One region of the Micromonospora rifamycinica genome, then DNA from elsewhere that is predicted to be linked to it. Evidence: riboswitches for the same ligand, from Rfam matches in the RefSeq annotation. Region 1 holds a riboswitch; the other holds the start of a gene.

Region 1 (7,006 bases):
GCCAGGTTGCGACCCATCACCGCCAGCCCGGTCACGCCGATCTGCGCCGTCGCCTGTTGCGTCATCCGTACCCGCCACCTCTCACGTCACCTGTGTGCTGCGACGGTATCGTGCGCGCCCGAGGGCCGGCAGCCGCCGTCCACCCAGTGTCACAGGGTGGTCGCGTCGGCACGCCGGCACGGTGCCGGGCGTCGGGCGGAAAAGCGGGTGCGCCGGCCGGCCGGGTCGGTTAGCGTGACGGCATGCGTATCTGACGCCCTTTCTGAGAGCCGACCCGCCGCCGTGGCCGCGGGTCCGCGTGCTCGGGCGTCCGCGTCTTCCACCGTCCCGTCGCAGGGGTGTCGGGTGGGCGGCGTCCGAGGCCGATCCCTGTCCGTCGCCCGCCCGCCCGCCGTCCGCGGGCCGGTGTGGTCCTCCGCACCCAGAAGGAGGCAGCGTATGCCCACCAAGCGCAGTCCGAAGAAGTCCCGCCGTCCCGGAACCGCCCCGCTGGAGGTGGATCCGGCGGTGCTCGCGGCGCTCACCGTGACGCCCGCGGATCCGGTCCCGCTGGCCGTCGCGCCGGCGCAGGCCGGCACCCGGTCGACCCCGCCGCCGCCGTCCCGGGCGCGGTCGGCCCGGTCGGTCCGGGCCGGCTCCACCACCGTCCAGGGCCAGAACCGCCGGTACGCCTTCCGGCGGAGCTGACCGGGCCACGGGCCGGGTGAGCGGTGCACGCCCGGCGCACCAGCGGTGCGCGGTGCACGCCCCGGAGCACCAGCGGTGTCCGGTCCGCCGTGACGCCGCTGGTGCGCCGGGGTGCCCGCCGTCGTGACGGTCAGCCGATCAGGGGGCGGAAGGTGCCGAGCGTCACGCTCACCGCGAGCGCCCCGCCGGCCAGCACGGCGGCCCCCACTATCAGCAGCCAGTCGGCCGGGCCGAACACCTGCCGGCGGGCCACCGTGCGCGGGAAACCGGCGTCGAAGCCCCGGGCGTCCATCGCCACCGCCAGCCGGGTGCCGCGCCGGATCGCGCCCACCAGTAGGGCGAACGCCGTCGAGACGAAGAGCCGCAGCCGGGCCAGCGGGTTGCGGCCGGCGTCCACCCCCCGGGCCCGGCGGGCCATGGTCAACATCTGCCACTCCAGCCCGAGCAGCGGCACCAGCCGGAACGCGGCCAGCGCGCCGATCGCGAACCGGGCCGGTGCCCGCGCGTTCTGGACCAGCGCGTCGGCCAGGTCGGTCGGATCCGTGGTGGCGAAGACGATCACGCCCGGTAGGGCCACCGCGAACATCCGCAGCACCAGGCCGAGCGCGGTGACCAGCACCCCCGAGGTGACCAGCAGCGGCCCGGCCGCCCACAGCACCGGGCCGGACCGGTCGGCGGCGAACAGGACCAGCGTGACCAGGACGCCGACCGCGCCGGCCAGCAGCGGCAGGGCGCGGCGGGCCAGCACCCGGTAGCGGATGCCGAACAGCGGCAGCAGCGCCAACTCGACGGTGATCGCGACCGCCGGTGCCACCGGATCGAGGCTGGCCACCAGGACGAACGAGAAGACCAGCCCGGCGGCCAGCTTCGCCACCGGGTTGCGCCGGGCCAGCGGCGCACCGGGCGTCGCGACGGGTCCGAGGCCGATCACGACCCCTCCCGGGCGGAGTGCAGGGTGACCGTCCGGTCGGCGAGCGCGGCCACGAAGTCCACGTCGTGGGTGACGCAGACGACGCCGTGCCCGCCGTCGCGCAGGTCGGCGAAGAGGTCGACCAGCTCGCCCCAGGTCCGGCGGTCCTGGCCGAAGGTGGGTTCGTCGCAGATCAGCAGCCGGGGCGCGGTGGCCAGGGCGGTCGCCACGCTGAGCCGGCGGGCCTCCCCGCCGGAGAGGGTGTACGGGTTGGCCCCGGCGAGCCGGGTCAGCCGCAGCCGCTCCAGCAACCCGTCGACGGTGGCCCGGACGGCGGTCTCCGGGCGGCCGGTCCGGCGCGGGCCGAGGGCCAGCTCGTCGCGGACGGTGCCGGTGACGAACTGGTGCTCCGGATCCTGGAACACCGAACCGATCCGGCCGGTCAGGGCCGCGGCCCGCCACCGGTGCGGGGGCGTGCGGGTGTCCCCGCCGGCCAGCGCGGCGGTGGCGGTGGACCGGCCGGTGCCGGGGCGGAGCAGGCCGCCGAGCAGCAGGGCCAGGGTGGACTTGCCGGCCCCGTTGGGGCCCCGGACGGCGAGCGCCTCGCCGGCGCGTACCACCAGGTCGGTGGGGGCCAGCCGGGGCGGCAGGCCGAGCCGGTCGACGGTGAGCAGCTCCGCGCCCGGCGGCCCGGCGGCCCGCCGGGGCACGGTGGGGTGGCCGGGCACCCAGACGCCGTCGGCGGCGAGCGCGGCACCGTGGGCGGCGAAGACCGCCTCCGGTGGCCCGTCGGCCCGGACCCCGCCGCCGGGGGCCAGCACCACCACCCGGTCGACCAGGGCGAGCGCGTCGGCGACCCGGTGTTCGACCAGGACCAGGGTGGTGTCGGCGTCCAGCGCGCCGGCCACCGCCCGGCGGACCAGCTCCGCGCCGGCCGGGTCGAGGTTGGCGGTCGGCTCGTCGAGCAGCAGCAGCCCGGGGCGCAGCGCCAGCACGCCGGCCAGCGCGAGCCGCTGCTGTTCGCCGCCGGACAGCGCGGCGGTGGGCCGGTCCCGGTGGTACGGGAAGCCGACCCGGCGCAGCGCCTCGTCCACCCGGGGCCAGATCTCGTCGCCGGGCACCCCCCGGTTCTCCAGGCCGAACGCCACGTCGTCGCCGCTGCGGGCCATCACCAGCTGGGACTGCGGGTCCTGGAACACGGTGCCGACCCGCTCGCGGGCCTTGGCCGGATCGAGGCCGTCGACCTCGACGGTGCCCTCCTGCTCGCCGGAGTCCGCCGGCAGCAGCCCGGCCAGCGCGGCCAGCAGGGTGCTCTTGCCGGCCCCGGAGGGACCGAGCAGCAGCACCCGTTCGCCGTGGTCGACGCGCAGGTCCACCCCGCGTACCGCCCAGGCCCGCCGCCCGGCGTGCCGCCAGCCGAAGCCGGCCAGCCTCACACTCGCCACGTCGCCGGCACCTCCATGGTCGCCAGGGGAGGGTCAGACCAGGCTGCGGTCACGCCCGGCGGGGAAGCGGTCCAGCACCCCGGTCTCGGCCAGCGCGCGGGTGAGGTACCAGCCGCCGAGCCCGGCGACCACGGCGGCGCTCACCACGGTCAGTGCCGCGTACGGCAGGCGGTAGCTGGTCAGCGCGTACTCCGCGTTCCAGACGAAGAAGTCGAACAGGGCGGCGCTCAGCCCGGTCAGCGCGCCGGCCAGCACCGCCACCGGCAGCCGGTACGACCGGTAGCGGAACGCGGCGAAGGCCAGCTCCGCGCCGAGCCCCTGGATCAGCCCCTGGACGATGGTGACCCCGCCCCACTCCGCGCCGAGCAGCGCGGAGACGGTGGCGGCGACGGCCTCGCAGAACAGGGCCGCCCCGGGCTTGCGGATCACCAGGCCGCCGAGGACCGCGGGGACCAGCCAGACGCCGTACATCACCGCCTGGCTGGCCGGTGCGGCGGCGAACGCCGGGTCGGCGGCCTTCCAGACCAGGCCCCAGGCCCAGAAGATGACGCCGAAGGCCACGGCGATCACGGCGGCGACCACGATGTCGATGGTGCGCCACCGGTTGCTGTCGGTGTGCTGCATGTCGGTACTCCCAGTCCAGCGAGCGAACCAGGAGAAGACGCACGCCGCGCCCGGTTGCTGCCGGACGGCGGCGCGGCTGGAGGTCGACCGAACTCCCTGCGCTGGCATTACCCAGATCAGGTTCGAGGGTCTGCGGGCGGTGCCCGCACTCTCAGCGCTGTGCGCTCCCCTGTCGGATGTGAAGTTGTCTCGGCAGACGCTAGCACCGACCTGCGGCGACGACCCAGCAGGCCACGGTTCCCGGCATTCGTCCCGGTCCGCCGGGCGTCCGGGTCCGCCGACCACCGGCGGGCGTCCGCCCGGGGTGCGGCACCGTCGGGGCTGGGTAGGCTGCCGGTCATGCGGGTACCGGCGCGGGGGCTGACGTTCGACGTTCGGGCGGGCGGCCCCGATGGTGGCGCGGTCGTGCTGCTGCACGGCTTCCCCCAGCACGGCGGGGAGTGGGACGCGGTGGTGCCCGCCCTGCACGCCGCCGGGCTGCGCACCTACGCCCCGGACCAGCGGGGCTACTCGCCCGACGCCCGGCCCGCCGGGGTGGCCGGGTACCGGCTGCCGGAGCTGGTCGCCGACGCGGTGGCGGTGCTGGACGCGCTGGGCGTCGACGCCGCGCACGTGGTGGGGCACGACTGGGGCGCGATCGTCGCCTGGGCGCTGGCCGCCCGGCACCCGGAGCGGGTGCGTACCCTCACCGCGGTCTCGGTGCCCCATCCGGCGGCCTTCGGGTACGCGCTGACCGCCGACCGGGCGCAGCGGGCGCGCTCGGCGTACATGGCGTTGTTCCGCCGGGCGGGCCTGGCGGAGAGGGTGCTGCTGGCCTGGCGGGGGGCGGTGCTGCGCCGGTTGCTGGCGGGCGTCGGCGATTCCGCCCGGGTGGCCCGGTACGCCGGGCCGATGCTGCTGCCGGGCGCGCTGACCGGGGCACTGAACTGGTACCGGGCGATGGCGGGGCGGGACCTGAAGGAGGTCGGCCCGGTGCCGGTGCCGACCAGCTACGTGTGGAGCGACCGGGACGTGGCGGTCGGGCGTACCGCCGCGCAGGCCTGCGCCCGGCACGTGTCGGGGGACTACCGGTTCGTGGTGCTGGCCGGGGTCAGCCACTGGATTCCCGACCGTGCCCCGGGGCCGCTGGCCGAGGCGATCCTGGCCCGGGTGCGCGGGGCCGGCTGACCTCTGCCGGACAGCGGGGTCACGCCCGATCCCGGTAGTGCCCGATCCCGGTAGTTGTGCTCGATCCCGGTAGTAGTGGTGCTCGATCCCGGTAGTAGTGGTATCCGTGCGGAGGGAGGCCACTACGACATGGATCGAGCACGATCTTGCGGAGCGGGGATCGTGAATCGGTTTCGGTCAGGTATCGATGGGGCACAGGCGTTGCTGCCGACGGGGACGCCCCCGCCGGCCGTACGTCTCACCCGGAGGTAGCGCGTGTCGAAGGAATCCGAGAAGCAGCGCTGGCAGCGCAACTTCGCCGATCTGCTCCAGGAGCTGCGGGTCGCCCAAACCGGCGTGCAGATCCTCTTCGCCTTCCTGCTGACCCTCCCGTTCAGCAACGGCTTCACCCGGACGAGCGAGTTCCAGAGGGACGTCTACATTCTCGCGTTGCTGTCCGCCGCCGCGGCCACCGCGATGATCATCTCGCCGGTCGCCTTCCACCGGGCGCTGTTCCGCCAGGGTCGCAAGCCGGAGCTGGTCCGCTTCGCCCACCGGATGGCGACCGGCGGCCTGGCCTTCATGCTGGTCGCCATGGTGAGCGCGGTCCTGCTGATCGCCGACTTCGTGCTCGACACCGGCATCGCCGTGGTGCTCACCGTGATCACCGGCCTGTGGTTCCTGACGTTCTGGGTGGTCCTGCCGTTCGTCCGGCGTAACTGGGGCGAGGACGACATCGACGACGACGATGACGACCCGGTGGTGCTGAACGGCGACTGACCCTGCGTGGGGTGGTGGATGGTGTGGGCCGGGGGCTCACCCGGGCCGACGGTGGCCGGGGTGAGCCCCCGACGCGTGGCGGGTGGCCGGGTCTCCGGCGTGTGGCGGGTGGCCGGCGCGTGGCGGGCCGGCGTGTGGCGGTGGCCGGCGCGTGGCGGCCGGTGTGTGTCGGCGGGTGCGTCAGCGGGCGACGGCCCAGGCCAGCACGGCCGCCAGGATGAGCCCGTTGAGCAGGGCCAGCACCAGGTACGCCTGCGGCGGGATCTTGCGTCCGCGCCGGACGAAGCTGACCAGCACGGCGGCGTACGCCAGCAGCAGCACGGCGATGACGATCAGGAAGTAGAGCACCGCACCACCCTAGACGAGCCGGTGCCGGTGCCCGGCGGCCGACCGTGACCGCCCCACGGCCCGGCGGCACCCACCCCGGTGCGTCGGATCCACCCGTCGTGGCTGATCAGGGGACGCGGTGCGCGGATCGGCATCGAGTAGTATCGATTATTATCTCTTCCTGCCCCGGGTGCGTCACCGGCCCTGCCCTCGTTGCCGGGCGCGGCAGCCGTCCAGCTGGGGGCGGGCCGGCACCAGCGACGAGGAGTGGACCATGAGAGCAGCGCGACGACGGGTCGCCGGACTGGGCGTGATCACGCTGGCGGTCCTCGCCGGCGGGGTGGCGGTCGCGGCCGGTGCCGGGGCGGCGGCGGCCGGCTGCCGGGTCGACTACAAGGTCACCAGCGAATGGCAGGGCGGCTTCGGGGCGGACGTCACCATCACCAACCTCGGCGACCCGGTCTCCGGCTGGACGCTCACCTGGGCCTTCGCCAGCGGACAGCAGGTCACCCAGGCGTGGAACGCGACGGTCACCCAGAACGGGACGGCGGTCAGCGCGAAGGACGCCGGGTACAACGCCGCCATCGCGACCGGGGCCGGCGTCAGCTTCGGCTTCAACGGCGGGTGGACCACCGCGAACCCGGTCCCCACCGCGTTCGCGCTCAACGGGGTCTCCTGCACCGGGGCGACGCCGACCGCCACGCCCTGCCCGCCACCGTCCACCCCGTCGACCCCCACCCCCACGCCGACCCTGACCCCGACGCCCACGCCGACGACGACCCCGACCCGGACGCCCACGCCCACCCCGACCCCCTCGACGCAGGCCAAGGTCACCGTGTGGCTGGCGGGCGACTCCACGGTCGCCAACCCCTCGTCCAGCGGCGTCTGCCCGGTCGGCTGGGGCAACCAGTTCGGCCAGTACCTCAACGGCAACGCGACGGTGGTGAACAGCGCGGTCGGCGGACGCAGCATCCAGACCTGGCTGTACGACCCGAACGTCACCACCACGATGAACTCGGCCGGCGAGTGCGTGGTCAGCCCGCAGACCTACTCGACCCGCTGGCAGGCCATGCTGAACGCCAACGGC
Region 2 (7,006 bases), 630 kb from region 1:
CGCCGGGGTGCCGAGCATCCCGGTCTTCACCGCCCGGACCGCGAAGTCGGCGAGCACGCTGTCGAGCTGCTCGGTGACGGTGCGCGGGGGCAGCGGCAGCACGGCGTCCACGCCCCGGGTGTTCTGCGCGGTGACGGCGGTCAGCACGCTGGTGCCGTACGCGCCGAGGGCGGCGAAGACCTTCAGGTCGGCCTGGATGCCGGCGCCGCCGCCGGAGTCGGAGCCGGCGATGGTCAGCACGGTCGTCGGTGTCATGTCCCCTCCTCGGGCCACGTGTCGCTGATCGGGGTGCGGTCCGTCGGGCGCGTGGCGAAGACACCGGTGAGGGTCGCCGCGACCTCGGCCGGGTCGGCGGCCCGCATGATCGCGCCGAGCACCGCCACCCCGACCGCGCCCGCCTCGACACAGGCCGCCACCTGCTGCGGGGTCTCGATGCCACCCAGCGCGAGTACGGGCACCGGGCTGAGCCGGACCAGCCGGCGCAGCCCGTCCGGGTGCAGGGGTGGGCCGTAGCCGGGTTTGCTGCGGGTGGTCCAGACCGGCGAGAGCGTCACGTAGTGCTCGGTGCTGAGCCGGGCCAGCTCGGCCGGGTCGTGACAGGACCGGCCGACGAGCCGCACGGCCGGCGGCGGGTACGGCCCGGCCGCGGCCAGATGCACTGCCCCACCGGCACCAGCACCGGCACCGGCACCGGCCGAGTCCGGGCCGGCCGAGTCCGGGCCGGCCGAGTCCGGGCCGGCCGAGTCCGGGCCGGCCGAGTCGAAGCCATCGGAGCCGCCGAAGCCGCCGAAGCCATCGGACCCGTCGGAGCCGCCGAAGCCGCTGGAGCCGTCGGAGCCGTCGGACCCGTCGGAGCCGTCGGAGCCGCGGGAGCCGTCGGAGCCGCCGGAGCCGTCGGAGCCGCCGGAGCCGTCGGAGCCGTCGGACCCGTCGGAGCCGCGGGAGCCGCCGGAGCCGTCGGAGCCGTCGGAGCCGCCGGAGCCGCCGGACCCGTCGTCGAGCGGGTCGGGGCCGGCGACGATCAGGGTGCCGCCGGTCCCGGCCAGGACCGCCCGTAGATCGACGGCGAGGGCGACCCGCTCGGCGCGGGGCAGGTCCTTCTCCCGTAGCACCACCCAGCGGACTCCACCCTGCACCGCCCCCGCGACCACGTTGACGAGGTCCGTCCGCGCCGCCCGTCGGTCGGTCAGCAGCAGCACCCCCGACGGCCGACTGTCACCCCGCCCTGACCCCGGACCCGTCCGTACCGTCCCGGTCACCAACCGACCCACCCCCCGACGGCACCCCCTCCGGCCTCTGCACCGACACCGACACCGACACCGGTGCCGACGCCAGTGCCAGTGCCAGTGCCAGTACAGAGATCTTGGAAGCAAGTGGCCCCCTGAGGGGCCGATTTCTTCCAAGATCTACTAGCCTCCGCCCCGGCCGCAGGCGCAGACGCGAGCACAGGCACAGGCTCAGGCGCGAGCACAGACGCAGACGCGAGCACAGGCACAGGCTCAGGCGCGAAAGCAGGCACAAGCGCAGGTGAGAGCGCAGGCACAGGCACAGGCGTAGACACAGCAGAGGGCGGGGACGCAGGCCCGGGCGGGCGGTGGGGGCAGAGGCGGGGGCGGCGGCGGTGGAGGAAGCAGGGGAAGGGGCAGGGGAGACGGTGGTGGCGGGGGCGGTTCACAGGTCCGGCCGTCCGTCGTCGGGAGTGGAGGCGAGGGCGTGGAAGCGGCGGGGAATCCGACCGGCGGTGTACGCGAGCCGCCCGGCCCGGACGGCGTACCGCATGGCGGTGGCCATCGCCGTCGGGTCGGCGGCCCGGGTGACGGCGCTGGCCAGCAGCACCCCGTCGCAGCCCAGCTCCATGGCGAGCGCCGCGTCGGAGGCGGTGCCGATCCCGGCGTCGAGGATCACCGGCACGTCGACGCTCTGCCGGATCAGCCGGATGTGGTGCGGGTTGGTCACGCCCAGCCCGGAGCCGATCGGGGCACCGGCCGGCATCACCGCCGCGCAGCCGATGTCGGCCAGCCGGCGGGCCAGCACCGGGTCGTCGGAGGTGTACGGCAGCACGACGAAGCCGTCGGCGACGAGTTCCTCGGCCGCCCGCAGCAGCTCCACCCCGTCGGGGAGCAGGGTGCGTTCGTCGCCGATCACCTCCAGCTTGACCCAGTCGGTGTCGAACGCCTCCCGGGCCAGCCGGGCCACCTTCACCGCGTCGGCGGCGGTGTAGCAGCCGGCGGTGTTGGGCAGCAGCCGTACCGCACACCGGTCGAGCAGGTCGAGCAGTCCCCCGGCGGTGCCGGGCGCGGTGTCGACCCGGCGCAGGGCCAGGGTGACCAGTCCGGTGTCGGAGGCCCGGATCGCCTGCTCCAGCACGTGCAGGTTGGCCGCGCCGCCGGTGCCGAGGATGAGCCGCGAGGTGAAGGTCTGCCCGGCGATGGTGAGGGGCATCCCGGTCACCCGCCCTGCGCGGCGCTGAGCACCTCGACCCGGTCACCGTCGCGCAGCAGGGTCGCCGGCCAGCCGCCCCGGGGGACCACCTCGCCGTTGACCGCGACGGCGAGCCCGCGGCGTTGCTCGGTGACCGTGGCGACCAGGTCCGCGACGGTCGCGCCGCCGGTCAGTTCACGGCCGACGCCGTTGACGATCAGTCGCACGTGTCCTCCTCAGTGGAACCGGTCGGCGGTGAAGGGGGTGAGCAGCGGGTCCGGCCGGCCGGTGACGATCAGCTCGGTGATCAGGTCGGCGGTGACCGGGGTGAGCACGATGCCGTGCCGGTGGTGGCCGGTGGCGGCGAGCACGCCGGGCCGGCCGGGCAGTGGCCCGAGGACCGGCGCGTTGTCCGGGGTGCCGGGCCGCAGCCCGGCGGTCGCCTCGACCAGCTCGTACTCGGCGAGTTCGGGGACCAGGTCGACGGCGGCCCGGAGCAGCCGCAGCACCGCCCCGGTGGTCACTTCGGTGTCGGCGCGCTCCTCCACGGTCGCCCCGACCACCACCTCGCCGCTGTCCCGGGGGACCAGGTAGACCGCCTCGCCGTCGGCGTACCCCCGGATGACGTGCCGGAAGCACGGCGGGCGGTGGTCGGGCGCGCGCAGCCGCAGCACCTGGCCCTTGACCGGGCGGACCGGCAGCCCGGTCAGCGCGGCGGCGCCGCACCCGGCGGCGACCACGACGACCGGCGCGGTCAGGTCGGCCAGCCGGGTCACCGCGCCGGGGAGCAGGGTCACGCCGGCCCGTTCGGCGGCGACCCGCAGCGCGGCGACCAGCCGGCGCGGGTCGACCTGGTGGTCGCCGGGGGCGACCGCCCCGCCGCGCAGCCGGGGGGTCAGCGCCGGCTCGCGGTCCCGCAGCTGCGACGGGCGCAGCGCGCTGATCGGCAGTCCCAACCCCTGCTGGTACGTCCAGAGTCGGCGCGCCTCGGCCAGGTCGTCCCCGGTCAGCCCGACGACCAGGGTTCCGTCGGTGCGGTGGCCGAAGCCGGTGCCGGCGACGGCGGTGAGGTCGGCGGCGAAGCCCGGCCAGCGGGCGGCCGAGTCGACGAGCAGCCCGGTCAGCTCCCGTTCCCCGAAGTAGGCCTCGGCGACCGGGGCGAGCATGCCGGCGGCGACCCGCGACGCACCGGAGCCGGGGGCCGGATCGTGCACGACCACCCGCAGGCCACGGGCGGCGCAGCGCCAGGCGATCGCCAACCCGACCGGTCCCGCCCCGACCACGGCGACGTCCGGCCCGGTCAGCATGTCAGCGCCGCGATCAGCCCGGCGGTGGCCCGGCCCGGGTCGGCGACGGTGGAGAGCGCCCCGACCACGGCCACCCCGTACGCCCCGGCGGCCCGCAGCGCCGGCACCGTCGCGGCGGTGACCCCGCCGATGGCGATCACCGGCACGGTGACGGCCTCGGCGACGGCGCGTACCCCGGCAGGGCCGATCGGGTCGGGCAGGCCGGTCTTGGTGGTGGTCCGGTGGCACGGGCCGACGCCCAGGTAGCTGGCCCCGGCGGCCACCGCCCGGGCCGCGCCGCCGGGTTCCCGGGCGGTCGCGCCGAGCACGGCGTCGACGCCGAGGACCCGGCGGGCCGCCGCCACGGGCAGGTCGTCCGCGCCGACGTGGCCGCCGTCGGCGTCCACCGCGAGGGCCACGTGCAGCCGGTCGTTGACCAGGCAGGTGGCCCGGTAGGGCAGGCAGAGGGCGCGGACCCGGCGGGCCAGGTCGTAGGCCTGCCGGTCGGTGGTCCCGTCGGTGACCCGGACCTGGACGACCAGCTCGGCGCGGGCCACCGGGAGGGCGGCCCGGACGACGGCGAGCGGGTCGCACCCGGGTCGGGTGTCGGTGATCAGGTGCAGTCGGCCGAGGGACGGCACGGCAACTCTCCTCCCTGCGCCGGCATTATCCGGATCAGGTTCGACGGTCGGGGGCTCTCAGCCCCCCTCTCAGCCCGGTGTACCGGGCTCCCGTGGGTCACGTGTCTGTGACCGTACGACAGATCCGCTGATCCGCCAAGGGGTGTTAGATTGATCCAAGCCTATCGATGACTGTCTTTTGCCCCCTCTCTCCACATAAGCCGGAAAGGTGAGTCGACGATACCGAATCGTTACATGCTCATGCCTTGCCGGAAACCAATCCAGCGGCGCTAATTTGTTCAACCGATCGACATTATTCCGGTGCGCGGCCTCGACGAGGCCGGCACCTGATCGCCACCGATGCGGACCTCGGCGGGCCCGCACCCATCCGACCGGGGACGGTCTGCGGCGAGTCGTCCCCATGCCCCCACCACTGTCCAGCACGGACAAAAGGAGCATGGAGTGTCTCCATCCCGCCATCGCCGCGCACGTCGCGGCCCACTGGGCGCCGGTCTACTGGCCCTCTCCCTACTCGCCAGCGGTCTGATCGGCGGCACCCCCGCCCAGGCCGCTCCCGTCGCGGCGGCCCGGCCACAGGCCGCCCCGGCACCGGCGGCGGCAGCCGCCGAACCGTTCTCCGTCCTGGTCTTCTCCAAGACCGCCGGCTTCCGGCACGACGCCATCCCGGCCGGCATCGCCGCGATCCAGAAGCTCGGCACCGACAACGGGTTCACCGTCGACACCACCGAGGACGGGGCCGCCTTCAACGACACCAACCTGGCCAAGTACCAGGCGGTGATCTGGCTCTCCACCACCGGTGACGTCCTCGACGCCACCCAGCAGGCCGCGTTCGAGCGCTACATCAAGGCCGGCGGCGGCTACGCCGGCGTGCACGCCGCCTCGGACACCGAGTACGACTGGGCCTGGTACGGCAACCTGGTCGGCGCGTACTTCTCCGGCCACCCGGCCAACCAGCAGGCCACCGTCAAGGTCGAGGACCACGCGCACCCGTCCACCGCCGACCTGCCGGACCGCTGGTCCCGCTTCGACGAGTGGTACAACTTCCGCACCAACCCGCGCTCCAAGGTGCACGTGCTGGCCAGCCTGGACGAGAAGTCCTACAGCCCGGGCGCCGGCGCGATGGGCGCCGACCACCCCACCGCCTGGTGCCAGGACTACGACGGCGGCCGGTCCTGGTACACCGGCGGCGGCCACACCCAGGCGTCGTACACCGAGCCGGAGTTCCTCAGCCACCTGCTCGGCGGCATCCGTACCGCGGCCGGGGTGGAGAACGCCGACTGCGGCGCCTCCAAGACCGCGAACTTCGAGAAGGTCACCCTCGACAGCAACACCAACAACCCGATGGAGCTGGACATCGCTCCGGACGGCCGGGTGTTCTACGCCGAGCGCGACGGCCGGGTGCAGATCGTGAAGCCGGACACCGGCAACACGGTCACCGCCGTCCGGCTGGACGTCTTCACCGGCAACGAGGACGGCCTGCTCGGGTTGCGCCTCGACCCGGACTTCGCCACCAACAAGTGGATCTACCTGTACTACGCACCGGCCGGTGGCGCCCCGCGCAACTACCTGTCCCGGTTCACCGTCAACGGTGACACCATCGACAAGGCCACCGAGAAGGTCGTCCTGCAGGTCGACACGCAGCGCAACACCTGCTGCCACGCCGGCGGCAGCATGACCTTCGACTCGCAGGGCAACCTCTACCTGGCCACCGGCGACAACACCAACCCGTTCGAGTCGAGCGCCTTCACGCCGATCGACGAGCGGGCCGGCCGGCAGGACTACGACGCGCAGCGCAGCGCCGGCAACACCAACGACCTGCGCGGCAAGGTGATCCGGATCCACCCGGAGGACGACGGCACCTACACCGTCCCGGCGGGCAACCTGTTCGCCCCGGGCACCGCGAAGACCCGCCCCGAGATCTTCGGTATGGGCTTCCGCAACCCGTTCCGGATCGGCGTCGACCAGAAGACCGACACCCTCTACGTCGCCGACTACGGCCCGGACGCCTCGGCGGCCAACCCGAACCGGGGCCCCGAGGGCCTGGTGGAGTGGAACATCGTCGCCACGGCCGGCAACTACGGCTGGCCGTACTGCGTCGGCAACAACCGGGCGTACAACGACTACACCTTCCCGTCCGGGCCGAGCGGGGCGAAGTTCGACTGCGCCGCACCGGTCAACGACTCGCCCAACAACACCGGCCTGACCAACCTCCCGCCGGTCGTCCCGGCGACCGTGGACTACGGCTACGCCGGCGACCCGCGCTTCCCCGAGATCGGTGGCGGTGGCGCCCCGATGGGCGGCCCGGTCTACCGCTACGACGCCGACAGCAACTCCACCCGCAAGTGGCCGGCGTACTACGACGGCAAGGCGCTGCTCGGCGAGTGGAACCAGTCGAAGATGTACACGATGCAGGTCAGCCAGGACGGCAAGACGCTGATCGACATCAACCAGCTGCTCACCGGCATGCCGATGATCCGCCCGATGGACTTCGAGTTCGGCCCGGACGGCGCGCTCTACATGATCGAGTGGGGCACCGGCTTCGGCGGCAACAACGACGACTCCGGGGTCTACCGGATCGACTACACCGCCGGTGACCGCGCCCCGATCGCCGAGGCCAGCGCCGACCCCACCTCCGGGGCCGCGCCCCTGACCGTGAAG

What was found. A riboswitch is a leader RNA that binds a small molecule or an ion and turns the genes downstream of it on or off. The one in region 1 is predicted to bind thiamine pyrophosphate.
Region 2: it holds a riboswitch for thiamine pyrophosphate, as region 1 does, so the genes downstream of both, GA0070623_RS22250 (thiamine phosphate synthase) here and GA0070623_RS25130 (ECF transporter S component) in region 1, are expected to answer to the same signal.

The regions. Positions count from the first base shown of each region.
Region 1 covers NZ_LT607752.1:5,924,376-5,931,381, forward strand. The annotation lists gene gndA (NADP-dependent phosphogluconate dehydrogenase) at 1-65, opposite strand, end outside; gene GA0070623_RS25115 (hypothetical protein) at 439-687, shown strand; gene GA0070623_RS25120 (energy-coupling factor transporter transmembrane component T family protein) at 818-1,618, opposite strand; gene GA0070623_RS25125 (ABC transporter ATP-binding protein) at 1,615-3,042, opposite strand; gene GA0070623_RS25130 (ECF transporter S component) at 3,076-3,666, opposite strand; TPP riboswitch at 3,742-3,847, opposite strand; gene GA0070623_RS25135 (alpha/beta fold hydrolase) at 4,006-4,833, shown strand; gene GA0070623_RS25140 (DUF6328 family protein) at 5,089-5,592, shown strand; gene GA0070623_RS30465 (hypothetical protein) at 5,773-5,940, opposite strand; gene GA0070623_RS31180 (cellulose binding domain-containing protein) at 6,194-7,006, shown strand, end outside.
Region 2 covers NZ_LT607752.1:5,292,286-5,299,291, reverse strand. The annotation lists gene thiD (bifunctional hydroxymethylpyrimidine kinase/phosphomethylpyrimidine kinase) at 1-255, opposite strand, end outside; partial or broken gene GA0070623_RS22280 (thiamine phosphate synthase) at 252-710, opposite strand; partial or broken gene GA0070623_RS31705 (thiamine phosphate synthase) at 999-1,145, opposite strand; gene GA0070623_RS22265 (thiazole synthase) at 1,672-2,442, opposite strand; gene thiS (sulfur carrier protein ThiS) at 2,448-2,648, opposite strand; gene thiO (glycine oxidase ThiO) at 2,658-3,728, opposite strand; gene GA0070623_RS22250 (thiamine phosphate synthase) at 3,722-4,348, opposite strand; TPP riboswitch at 4,343-4,452, opposite strand; gene GA0070623_RS22245 (ThuA domain-containing protein) at 4,790-7,006, shown strand, end outside.